Planctellipticum variicoloris: one gene and its partner. The protein of the gene in region 1 binds, or shares a complex with, the protein of each later gene. Links are inferred from orthologs where the notes say so. Each region holds a gene or a part of one and is shown on either strand. Other genes may lie near its edges.

Region 1 (8,086 bases):
TCGCATGCCTGAGTCTTCCGATCAAGGAAGCTCATTGGGACTCTGCACGCCGTGGAATTCTGTGCTGCGAACACACCGCGTCGCAGATGCTACTCATCGACGGCGATCAGCGACGCCAGGACCTTGCGCGTGCCGGTAAATGTCCGCCGGCCGTGCATGGCGACGTAATTGTCGACCAGGGCGACGTCCCCTTTCTGCCAGGGGATGTTGAAGCTCAGTTCTTCCCCCAGCCTTGAGGCAACGTTGACGGCGTCGCGATCGAGGGTCGTGCCGTCGCCGAAGGTGATGGACTTCGACGGATCGTTGCGGTCGTCCTTCCAGCCCTGGAAGGCGGCGATGAGCTGGTTGAAGAAGACTTGCCGACCGTCGAGGAGCTGACGGACGGCGGGAAGGACGGGGGTTGTAGCGCGCAGGCAGCCGTCCGGGAGCCATTCCCACGAGTAGCCAAGAGATTTCAGCCGGGCTTCGGCGGCTTCGCGGGTTTCGGCCTGGAACGTGCTTTGCCAGCTCCGTCCCATGCCCGAGGCGGCGTCGTTTGCGGCGGGCATGACGTTGGTGTAGCGGAGTCCACGGGATTCGCAGTCGGCGGCGAATTGCGGGCATTCGGCTTTCAGCTTGGCGTAGAGGATGTCGGAGCGGCAGATCGGCGTGGCGCCGCCAGTCTCGGCGGGCTGCTCGCAGAAGAAGAACAGGCGACTGGGATAGATCGGCGTCTGGGCCATTTCGTGATGCAGAAAGATCGTGACGTTCGGCGGCGCTTCGTTAGCGGTGAAGACGCGCGGAGTTTTGACGACGCGGACGGCGTTCGACAGGGACTGCTCGTACGGAAAGTTCTTGAGCCCGAACGCGGCGATGAAGCGGTCCAGGTCTTCGGGGATGGCGACCGGGAAGCCGCGAAACAGGATCGCCCCGTGAGCCGAGGCCTGCTGGCAGAGATCGGCTGCGCGGGAGGCGAGCCAGGTGCAGGTGGCGTCGAGCGTGGCGGAACCGGGTTCGCAGGCGAGAACGAGGGGAAAGACGTGGCCGTCGGCAGGTTGCTGCCCGGGGACGGAAATCAGCGAGACCTGGGGGGCGTCCGTCATGGCGAATTCCTTGGAGCGACGGGAAGTCGTGTTTATTCGTAGATCGGGAAGAACGTATTGAAGGCCTGCTCGCAGAAGACGCCGGGGTCGTTGAAACGCCGATGGCGGTCGAGGGCGCTGATGTCCCGATGTTCTTCCGGGGTCAGCGCGAAGTCAAACAGATTCAGGTTCTCGGCGAGACGTTCGGCGCGGGAGGTCATCGGGACGATGGCGGTCCCCCGTTCGATTCCCCAGCGGAGCACGATCTGCGCGGGGGTTCTGCCGTGCCGAATCGCGGCAGCGGTGACGACCGGCTGATTGAGCAGAGACTCGCTCGGCTCCGCCATGCCCAGCGCGAGATAGGAGAGCGCCCCCAGGGGCGAAAAACCGGTGACGGCGATTCCTGCTTCGCGGCAGAAGCGGAGGAGCTTCTCCTGCGTCAGGAACGGGTGAAGCTCGATCTGCAGGACCGACGGCGGGATGCGACACTCGGCAAGGAGCTCGCGAAGCAGGGTGCAGTTGCAGACGCCGATGTTGCGGACCAGGCCGGCGTCGACGAGGTCTTCCATCGCGGCCCAGGTTTCGCGGAAGGGAACCCGGACGGGCTGCATTTTCGGCTCGGCCGCCTCGGGATCGAAGAGCCAGCCCGGCGGGTAGCGGTGTTCGAACGGGACGAACTCCAGCGCGATCGGGAAGTGAATCAGGTAGAGATCCAGCGAATCGAGCCCCAGATCACTCAACGTCCGCTCCAGCGCGGGGCGGACGTGCTCGCGGCGGTGGTAGGTGTTCCAGAGCTTGGACGTGACCCAGAGGTCTTCGCGGCGGCAGAGGCCGGCCTCCAGCGCCTGGCGAATGCCGCGACCGACGGCGGCTTCGTTGCCGTAGTCGCAAGCCGAATCGAGATGGCGATAGCCGGCCCGGATGGCCTCGCAGACGAGGTCCGGGACTTTTTCCTCGGGCATTTTCCAGAGGCCAAGCCCGACGAGAGGCAGCCGGTCGCCGGTGTTGAGAACGAGCTCGCGATCCATGACGATCAGTCCCATTTCAGAAGGGGCGGTCAGGAGAGTCCCGCGAGATAGCCGATGCCGAGAATGCCCAGGACCACGTAGACGCTGTTGCGCAACACCTGCTGGGACACGCGAGTCAGGAGACGGTGCCCCAGGAGGAGTCCGACGAGCATCGGAGCGACCGACCAGACGGCCATTGTACGGACGTCGGCGTCGATCTGAGATGTTCCGGCGAGAAACGACAGGCGAATCAGGCCGGTGGTCAGGAAGATCACGCTGAGAGTGGCGACGATCCGCTCCTTGGACCAGTCGCGGGCGTAGATATACGCCACCAGGGGCGGCCCGCCGATGTTGAACGCGCCGCCGAGGTTGCCTCCGGCGAAACCGATCCAGAAGGCGGAGCCGTCCGGGTAATGCAGGCCGCGATGGCGGACGAGGTAGAAATCAAATACGACCATCACCAGCAGGGCGGCCCCTAGCCAGCGTTTGACGGCGTCAGACGGCAGCGAGGTGAGGAACCAGAAACCCAGCGGAACGCCGGCCCAGGCGCCGAGCATCAGGCTCAGGGCGCCGCGCCACTGGAAATGCCGGAACGTGACGGCGACGTTGAGCACGCAGACGGCGACATTCAGCACGGTGACCGCCGCCTGGGTCTGTTGAACCGGGATGACCAGCGGCAGGAGGCCCATGACGGTGAGGCCGAAGCCGAACCCGCTGACGCCCTGCAGGAAGCCGGCGAGGGTCAGGATCAGGACGACGTAAAGGAGTTCGGTCGAGGACACGCGGGCGGGGCTCTGCAGGCAGGATCTGGAACGACGGGCCGCTCATTCGGGGAGCGGGCGGCCCTTGGTTTCGGGAAGGAACAGCAGCACGACCAGTCCCAGCAGGAACAGGCAGCCGAGAATCGACACGGCGAGTTGCAATGACATACCGGGGAGGGCTTTCAATTCGCCGGAGAGGACCAGGATCGACGCGGCGACGAGGCGGCCGCCGTTGAAGCAGACGCCGGCTCCGGTGGCCCGTAAGTGGTCGGGGAACAGCTCGGGGAAGTAGATCGCGTAGCCGGCGTGAATGCTCAAGGTGCAGAAGCCGAAGATCGGCAGAATCATGAGCTGCTGCGCATAGGTCTGCGGGACGTAGCAGGTGATCGGGACGATGATGAAGGCAGCGATGTGCATCAGGGCGAAGGCGCCGCGGCGTCCCAGGCGTTCGGCGAGGGGGCCGAAGGCAAGGAGCCCCAGACCGCCGCCGAGCGCCTGGACGATGCCGTAGGCGAACTTGGCGGACTGTTGGGCCTCTTCCTTCGACTTGCCGAGGCGGATCAGCAGGTCGGCGGTGAGATCCTGGCCGGCGACGATGACGCCCCAGAAGGTGCCGAGACCGACGGCGGCCAGCAGCAGACCCAGGATGGCGGAGTTTCTCCAGCGGGGCGTGCCAAACAGCTCGCGGAAGCTGCCGCGGGGACGCTGCTCGACGCCGGTCCGCTGCCAGCGTTCGGGTTCGCGGACGCTGGTGCGAACCCACAGCACGAGCAAGGCGGGGATGACGCCGATCACGTAGGCGTAGCGCCACTGCGTGCCGACGAGAATTCCCGCCAGGGCGGCCAGCCAGGTCCCCAGGACGCTGGTCGAGTGAAAGATTCCCGACGCATGGGCTCGGGCTTTGGGAGGAAAAACTTCCGCGACCAGGGCGGCCGCGACGGCCCATTCGCCGCCGACGCCGAGGGCCACGAAGAAGCGGAGGAAGGCGACGTGCCAGAGGTCAGTGGCGAAGAACGTGAGTCCGGAGAAGATGGAGTAGAAGAGGATGGTCAGGGACATGATCGGCTTGCGGCCGAAACGGTCGGCGAGCGAACCGAAGACAACGCCCCCCAGCGTGCCCCCGAGCAGGAAGATCGCCAGGAATCGGTCGCCCCAGAGTCGGACGGCCTGCGACTGGTCTCCCGCGCCGAGCAGGTCGGCGAGGAGCTGGCTGCGGGTGATGTTAAAGAGCTGGCCTTCGAAGGCGTCGAAGGCCCAGCCCGCGGAGGCGATGGCGAGGACCAGCCACTGGTAGCCGGTGACTTCTGCATACCAGGGGCCGTTCGACTCGCTCGGTGCTGCCACGCGTCAATTTCCGCCGAGGGCCACAGGCTGGCCGGTTTTGAGAGATTCTTCCGCCTTGAGGCACATGGCGACGGACCAGAGTCCGTCCGAACCCGAGCAGGGAGGCGGCGCGCCGTCGCGGACAGACTTCACCACCGCAGCAAGCTGGTCAACCAGCTCGTAAACTTCGCCCGAGGGCTTCTCGATGGCGATCTGTTCGATGGTCTCGCCGGTCTGCACTTTGAGCGAAAACGTCGGCTCGAAAGTGCGATCCATGGCCCCGCTCCAGGAGGCCCACAGAGCGCCGCGCGTGCCGGTAATCTTGGCCGTCTGGTGATGTTCCCAGGCGGCGAGCGTCTGGGAGATCACGGCGTAGCGCCCGCCGGGGAAGTTCACGATGGCCGAGAAGTTGTCGTGCAGTTCCGGGTGGTCGGGCTGCTTGCTGTTCGCCCGGGCATAGACGGACTCAGGATCGCCGGCGCCGGCGAAATACCAGCGGGCGAGGTCGAAGAAGTGAATCGGCTCTTCGAGGATCCAGCTACCGACGCGGTGGATGTCGTACCGCCAGCCCCCCGAACCGAGCCGATAGGGCCTGCGCCAGAGTTCGATGAGGGCGTAGAGGGGATCGCCGATCCGGCCTTCGTCGATGAGCGTTCGCACCCGGCCCCAGAGGGAGGACAGTCGCAATTCGTGGCCGACGGCGAGGACGAGCTTTTTCCGAGCCGCCAGGTCGATCAGTTCCTGGCTGTGCGCGATGCTGAGCGTCATCGGCTTTTCGAGCAGCAGACTGCGGCCGGACTCCAGAACGGCTTTTGCGACGGGATAGTGGAGATCCGAGGGAAGGACGACATCCACCAGGTCGACCTGGGCCTGCTGCAGCAGGTCTTCGGGCGAGCGATAGATGGTCGCTGCAGGGTGTTCGGCGTGGGCGGCGGCGGCGTTTTCGTCCGAGCGGGCGGCGATGGCGACCAGCCGGGCGCCGGGGACCGCCGCAATCGCGCGGGCGTGATGCCGCCCCCAGGCGCCGTAGCCGATCAGGCCGACTCGAACATCCGTCATGCGCTCGGGGCTCCCTCATCGAGGCCGGAACAGAAACGAATCCTTCAGCGAGCGCTAACTTTCGCTTCCGGACCGCCGGAGATCCGGTAGAGGTGGGTCGCCGAACGGAGGACCAGGTCGTTGCCAATCAGCGCCGGCGAGGCCATCAACTGGCCTTCGAGCGTATTGACGCTTTCCGAGACGAACTCACGCCCGGTCTTGAAGACGGTCGTGGCCCCTTCGCGGCTGCTGATGTAGATCCGGCCGTTAGCAAACAGGGGCGAAGCGGAATAGTTGCCGCCAATTCGTTCCTGCCAGACTTCCTTGCCGGTGGCGGCTTCGACGCAGGTGGCGATGCCGGCGTCGGAAACGATATAGACCAGGTCGTCGACGACGATCGGCGAGGGCATGGCGGGGACCTGTCGCTTCATCCGCCAGAGGACGTGCGACTCGGTGACGTCCCCCTGCCCGTCGGCGCGAATGGCGACCAGTTCGGGCTTCATGTAACCCGTGCAGATAAAGACGATTCCGTCGCTGTAGACCGGGCGCGAGACGTTGGAGAATCCGGAGCCGTGCCGGACTTTCCAGATCTCGGCTCCGGTCGCCGGGTCGTAGGCGACGACCCACTGGGCGCCGAGTCCGACGAGCTGGTCGCGGTCCCCCACGCGAATCAGGAGGGGGGTGCAGAAGGCTTTGTGAAGATCGCCCTTGTCCCCTTCCATCGGGGGACGCTTCGTGCGCCAGACTTCTTCGCCGGTTCGGATATCCAGACCGACGACCGACTGAGACTCGGTGCCGTCGCACTGCACGATCAGCAGATCGCCCCAGACGACCGGCGATCCGCCGGGACCGACACTGTGTTCTTCCGGCAACCGGGTCTTCCAGAGGACCTTGCCGGTTTCGACGTCGATGGCGGCGGTACCCATCGTGCCGAAGTGGCAGAAGAGCCGGCCGCGGTCGAGGATGGGGGTGGGTGACGCGTAGCTGTTGAGGCTGTGGATGGCTGCGGGGTTGTTGACCGAAAAGAGTTCCTGATCGTGGAGCAGCCTGCCGGTCGCCGCATCGATCTCCTGCCAGTGGAGCGATACAGAACCAACCACATCCATCTGGTTGGCGAGCGGATTGCCCGCCAGCTTTTCCTTGCGGGCCGCTTCCTTCTGCTCTTCCGTCAGCGGATGTTCGATGGCGGCGGTGACCCAGATCCGCTGGCCATCGGTGACGGGGGACGACCAGCCACGACCGGGGAGCGCGGTCTTCCAGGCAATGTTTTGGGCGTCGCCCCAGGCGATGGGAGGCTGGCGCTGGTCGGCCCGGCCGTCGCCGTTGGGCCCCCGGAACTGCGACCAGTCCTCGGCCTGGACGGCCGAGAGTACGAACAGCGAAGCCAGGACCGTCAGACTGCGAACCATCGGACACTCCGCTCAGACCAACACAGGGACCATCGGGCCGACAAGAGCGCCCGAGGAGGCTCCGGTTTACTGCTTTTCGGGGCTCTTCGCCAGCGAAACGCAGACGAGCTCCTTGTCGTTCCGGGCGAAGACGCAGCGGTCGGCGAAGGCGGGGTGGCTCCAGACGACGTTGCGACCGAAGCATTCGGCGGTCGGTTCCAGGATGTGCGCCCGGCTGATTTCGTCGTAGCCGGACTTCGAGAGTCGGGCCATGATCAGGTCGCCGGTTTCGCTGAAGATCAGGTGCCGGTCGCCATTCTTGACGAGAAACGCCGTTCCGTGCCCGCCGCGGCGTTCGCCGGTCGTGGGGGCAAAGGATTCCCAGAGTCGTTCGCCGGTCTTCAGATCGACGCCGCGCAGACCGCCGCTGCGGCAGTCGGCGCCGTAGATGACGCCGTCTTCGATCAGGGGCGTGCTGTTGGCGCAGTAGACGGCGGTCTTGGCAACTCCCCGCCAGACAACTTCCGCGCCGGGCGCGTCAGTTTTGAGTTCCAGCATGGCGGCGGCGTCGCCGATGCCGCTGGCGAACAGAGAATTGCCGGATTTCTGCGGAGCCATGATCGACATGCCGTACTGCGGTTCCAGCGGGACCGACCAGTACGACTCGCCCGTTTCGGGATTGAGGCTGTTGATCGACTGCGGATGCCAGATCAGCAGTTGGCGTTTGCCGGCGGCTTCAATGATGATCGGCGGCGCATAGCCCGGCTCGGTGGCCGACAGCGCTTTCCAGATCTCCTTGCCGGTGTCTTTGTGGAACGCGACCGCCACGCTTCCTTCACCGCCGACCAGGAGAATCAGCCTGTCGCCGTCGACCAGCGGGTGCGAGGCAAATCCCCAGATAGGAGCTTCCGTCTTGTAGGCGGCGGCGAGCTCCTGCGACCAGATTTCTTGGCCCGACTCGGCGTCGAGACAGGTCAGCCGGCCCTCGGCGCCGAGGGTATAGACTTTGCCGCCATGCACGGTCGGCGTGGCGCGCGGACCGGCGGGGTAGGAGATTTTGTAGGGACAGTCATACTCGTACTTCCACAGTTCCTTGCCGGTCGCCGCGTCGAAGCAGAGGACCCGCTCTTTGCCCTTCAATTCGGCCCGCTGACCGGGGTTGTTGAAGGCCTCGCCCGACTCTCGCAGATAGTCCGTCAGATACACTTTTCCCGCAGCCACCGCGGGGCCGGAATATCCTCCCGCGACCGGGACGCGCCACTTCACCACCGGACCATCGGCGGCAAATTCTTGGATCAGACCGGTTTCGTTCCAGACGCCGTTCCGTTGCGGCCCCATCCATTGCGGCCAGTCTTCAGCAGGTGCGGGGGAGGTCAGCCAAGCCGCGCACGTTGCCGCGGCAATCAGGCTCCAGGGATGATCCAGCATAGACAGGTTCCTCAGGACCCAAAGGATGTTCCGGGGTTCAATGCCGGTCATTCTAGGCGAAGCGGTCAAGGCACCCCAGC
Region 2 (2,875 bases), 1.9 Mb from region 1 along the record:
TGATCAGCGATTCGCGATCAGCCCACTTCTTCCGGCTTTCCGCTTTAAGCTTTCTGCTTTCCGCGAGCCCGTCAGCCCGCCTTGCGCTGCGGCATCGCGACGGCCTGCTGCGGCGAGGCGACGCCCACATGCGTGGCGTCCCAGCGGTGTCCGGCGAGACTCTTCTGCACTGCCGTGGCGACCTGCAGGGCCGCCAGCGCCTGCCGACCGTCGATGGGGGGAGCCGTCTTCGTGACGACGGCGTGAACGAAACTCTGCAGCTCGGCGGTCAGCGCATCGCTCGCCGGAACTGCGGTCGTCTCGACCTGAATGAACCGCCCGAACACGTCTTTCTTGAGCTGCTCAATATCCGCACCCGGCTGACGGGACAGTTCCAGCGGCGACGGACCGTGCACCAGGGCCGGCGAGGGAACGTAGCGCGAGACTTCCCGCTTGTTGAGATCGACCGTGACGCAACCGCTTGCCGACCAGACCTGCAGCGAGCGGGAGACCACCGGGCTGACCCGGCTGGCGGTCAGATCCGCGATCGCCCCGTTCTCGAACACCAGACGTGCCTGGACGGCGTCTTCGTGGCCCCCCATCACCCCCGCGCCGAACGCCGAGGCGCTCTGCAGCGGACTGCGGACCAGCGAGAGGACGAGATCGATATCGTGAATCATCAGATCGAGCGTGACGCCGATGTCGGTCGAGCGAAACGTGTAGGGACTGGTTCGTTCCGCCCGGATGTATCTGGCCCCGGCCAGCCACGGCGCCGCCGCGACGAATGCCGGGTTGAACCGCTCGATATGTCCGACCTGCAGGGCAATGCCCATCCGTTCGGCGAGTTCGACCAGTTCGGTCCCGGACGCGTCGTGATCGGCCAGCGGCTTTTCCACCAGGACCGGAATCCCCCGTTCCAGGAAGTAGCCGCCGACTTCGCGATGCGCCACCGTCGGCACGACGACCGAGACGGCGTCGACTTCGCCCGCCAGCTCCCGGTAGTCTGCAACCCAGCGGCAGCCGCACTGACCGGCGACGGCCTGGCCCCGTTCGGCGTGGCTGTCCGCGACGGCCACCAGATTCACGCCCGCCATCCCGCCGAGAATCCGCGCATGGTGCCGTCCGAGTGCTCCGACGCCCACCACCGCCATCCGCAGATCGCTCATGCCGCACTCCGTTGGGCAGTGCCGTGGGATTCGGCCTGCGGTTCTTTGACGACTCGAATCGCCTCGCGGGCGCGGCCGTTCTTGCCGCGGGCGGAGGCTTCGACAAAACTCAGCAGATGATCGAGCTCGGCGGGGAGATTGCCGCATAGTTCGACTTCGAACTGCCCGCGGACCTCGGTGACCTTGCGATGTTCGCGGAAGAGCAGCTTGAAGGCTTGCCGGACAAGCTGAATTGTCGCGTCGCAGATGCCGCGACGACGCATGCCGACCAGATTGATCGTGATAATTTCGGGGTTATCGCTGCCGGCCGCCAGCATGTAGGGGGGCAGATCGGTGGGGCAGCGGCAGCCGCCGCTGAGAAACGCGCCGGTGCCGATGGTCGCGAAGTGATGCACGACCGAGTTCCCCGACACGATGGCAAAATCGTGGACGTGGGCATGGCCCCCCAGCAGGGAGCCGTTGCAGAGGATCACGTGATTCTGGACGTGGCAGTTGTGGGCCACGTGGGCGTTGGCCATCAGGAAACAGCGGTTTCCGATGCGGGTGACGCCGTCTTCCTTGTCGGCGCCGCGGTTGACCGTGACCCCTTCGCGGAAAATGTTGTCGTCGCCGATCTCGACCCGCGTGGGGGAACCGGTATACCCGATGTCCTGGGGATCTCCGCCGATGGCGGCCCCCGCGAAGAACCGGTTGCGGGCGCCGATCGTCGTGTGCCCGATGATGGAGACGTGGCTGTCGAGCCGGCAGCCGTCGCCGAGCGCGACGTGCGGTCCGACGATGCAGAACGGGCCGATGTCGACATTTTCGCCGAGCAGGGCGCGATCGTCGACCTGAGCGAACTCCGAGATGTTGCAGGGCATCGGCCGACTTCCTTGTCGTGACGCTCTAAAGCGGGTGCGCCGGCGATCCCAGCCGGTTCGGCCCCGATCCGTCAACGAACTTGAATATGGCGGAGTTTAGAGAAGATCGCCCGGCAGTGGAATCGCGCTTTTCGCGGGAAATTCAAGATCTCGCGCAGAGACGCCAGGAAGAGAAATGCCGAATGTCGAAGGCGGAATGTCGAAAGGAAGTCGAGAGACCAGAGACGAGAGCCAGAAAAGAGACGCCAGACAGCGATAAATCTTCCTCTGGCGATCAGCGATCCGCGATAAGCCCTCTTCTTCCGGCTATTCGCTATTCCCTACTCGCTATTCCCTATTCAAAAAACGTAATCGACAGCGGGTATTTCCAGGCTTCGCCGTTGTTGGCTTTCAGGCCGCCGATGATCGGGAAGACGACCATTGCGATCAGGAGCGCAATCAGGAACGGGATGCCGACGAACACAATGCTCAGGATTGCGAAGATGACGAGGTAGATGAAGGAAGAAATCATCCAGTTCACGACGATCTTGCCGTGTTCGTCGATCCCGGGCAGGCTCCCTTTCATGAGCTGCCAGATCAGAATGGGAGCGGCGAGACCCAGTACGGGCAGGGCGGTGTAACCCAGCAATTGCGACAGATGCACGAGCATGGCCCAGGTGCGCGTCCGCTGCTCGGCGACTTCGCCGTCCAGGGCGGAACCACCTGTCCATCCGCTGAAAGCCGACCCGACCGGGTGAATCAGCTTGTTCTTGGCGTCGGCGAACTCGCGGTCCGACAGAGCGACCGAACGGTGCAGTTCCTCCAGTTTCGCAATCTCGTCGGCAATGCTCATGGCGTTCCTTTCCGGCGCGGATTTTCCCCGTCGAGATG

Evidence for each region.
Region 2: the proteins of SH412_RS07410 (region 1) and lpxA are in contact, whole or in part, in a crystal structure (PDB 4J09), measured with the Escherichia coli proteins. The link is inferred for Planctellipticum variicoloris from one-to-one orthologs.

What each region holds. Positions count from the first base shown.
Region 1 is NZ_CP130886.1:1,872,463-1,880,548, reverse strand. The notes cover bases 2,034-4,955. They hold SH412_RS07410 (MFS transporter), read right to left. Parts: upstream 4,174-4,955; coding sequence 2,893-4,173; downstream 2,034-2,892. Other genes in these bases: SH412_RS07405 (Gfo/Idh/MocA family protein), read right to left, coding at 4,177-4,955; SH412_RS07415 (sulfite exporter TauE/SafE family protein), read right to left, coding at 2,119-2,850; SH412_RS07420 (aldo/keto reductase), read right to left, coding at 2,034-2,089. In the rest of the region: SH412_RS07430 (hypothetical protein), read left to right, coding at 1-12; SH412_RS07425 (TauD/TfdA family dioxygenase), read right to left, coding at 90-1,082; more of SH412_RS07420, read right to left, coding at 1,115-2,033; more of SH412_RS07405, read right to left, coding at 4,956-5,211; SH412_RS07400 (outer membrane protein assembly factor BamB family protein), read right to left, coding at 5,256-6,599; SH412_RS07395 (PQQ-binding-like beta-propeller repeat protein), read right to left, coding at 6,666-8,006. UniProt on the Escherichia coli protein: Probably transports across the inner membrane the two dehydrated forms of N-acetylneuraminate (Neu5Ac), 2,7-anhydro-N-acetylneuraminate (2,7-AN) and 2-deoxy-2,3-didehydro-N-acetylneuraminate (2,3-EN).
Region 2 is NZ_CP130886.1:10,194-13,068, reverse strand. The notes cover bases 74-2,875. They hold lpxA (acyl-ACP--UDP-N-acetylglucosamine O-acyltransferase), read right to left. Parts: upstream 2,006-2,875; coding sequence 1,142-2,005; downstream 74-1,141. Other genes in these bases: SH412_RS00040 (DUF4870 domain-containing protein), read right to left, coding at 2,340-2,837; SH412_RS00050 (Gfo/Idh/MocA family protein), read right to left, coding at 74-1,145. Outside these bases: more of SH412_RS00050, read right to left, coding at 72-73.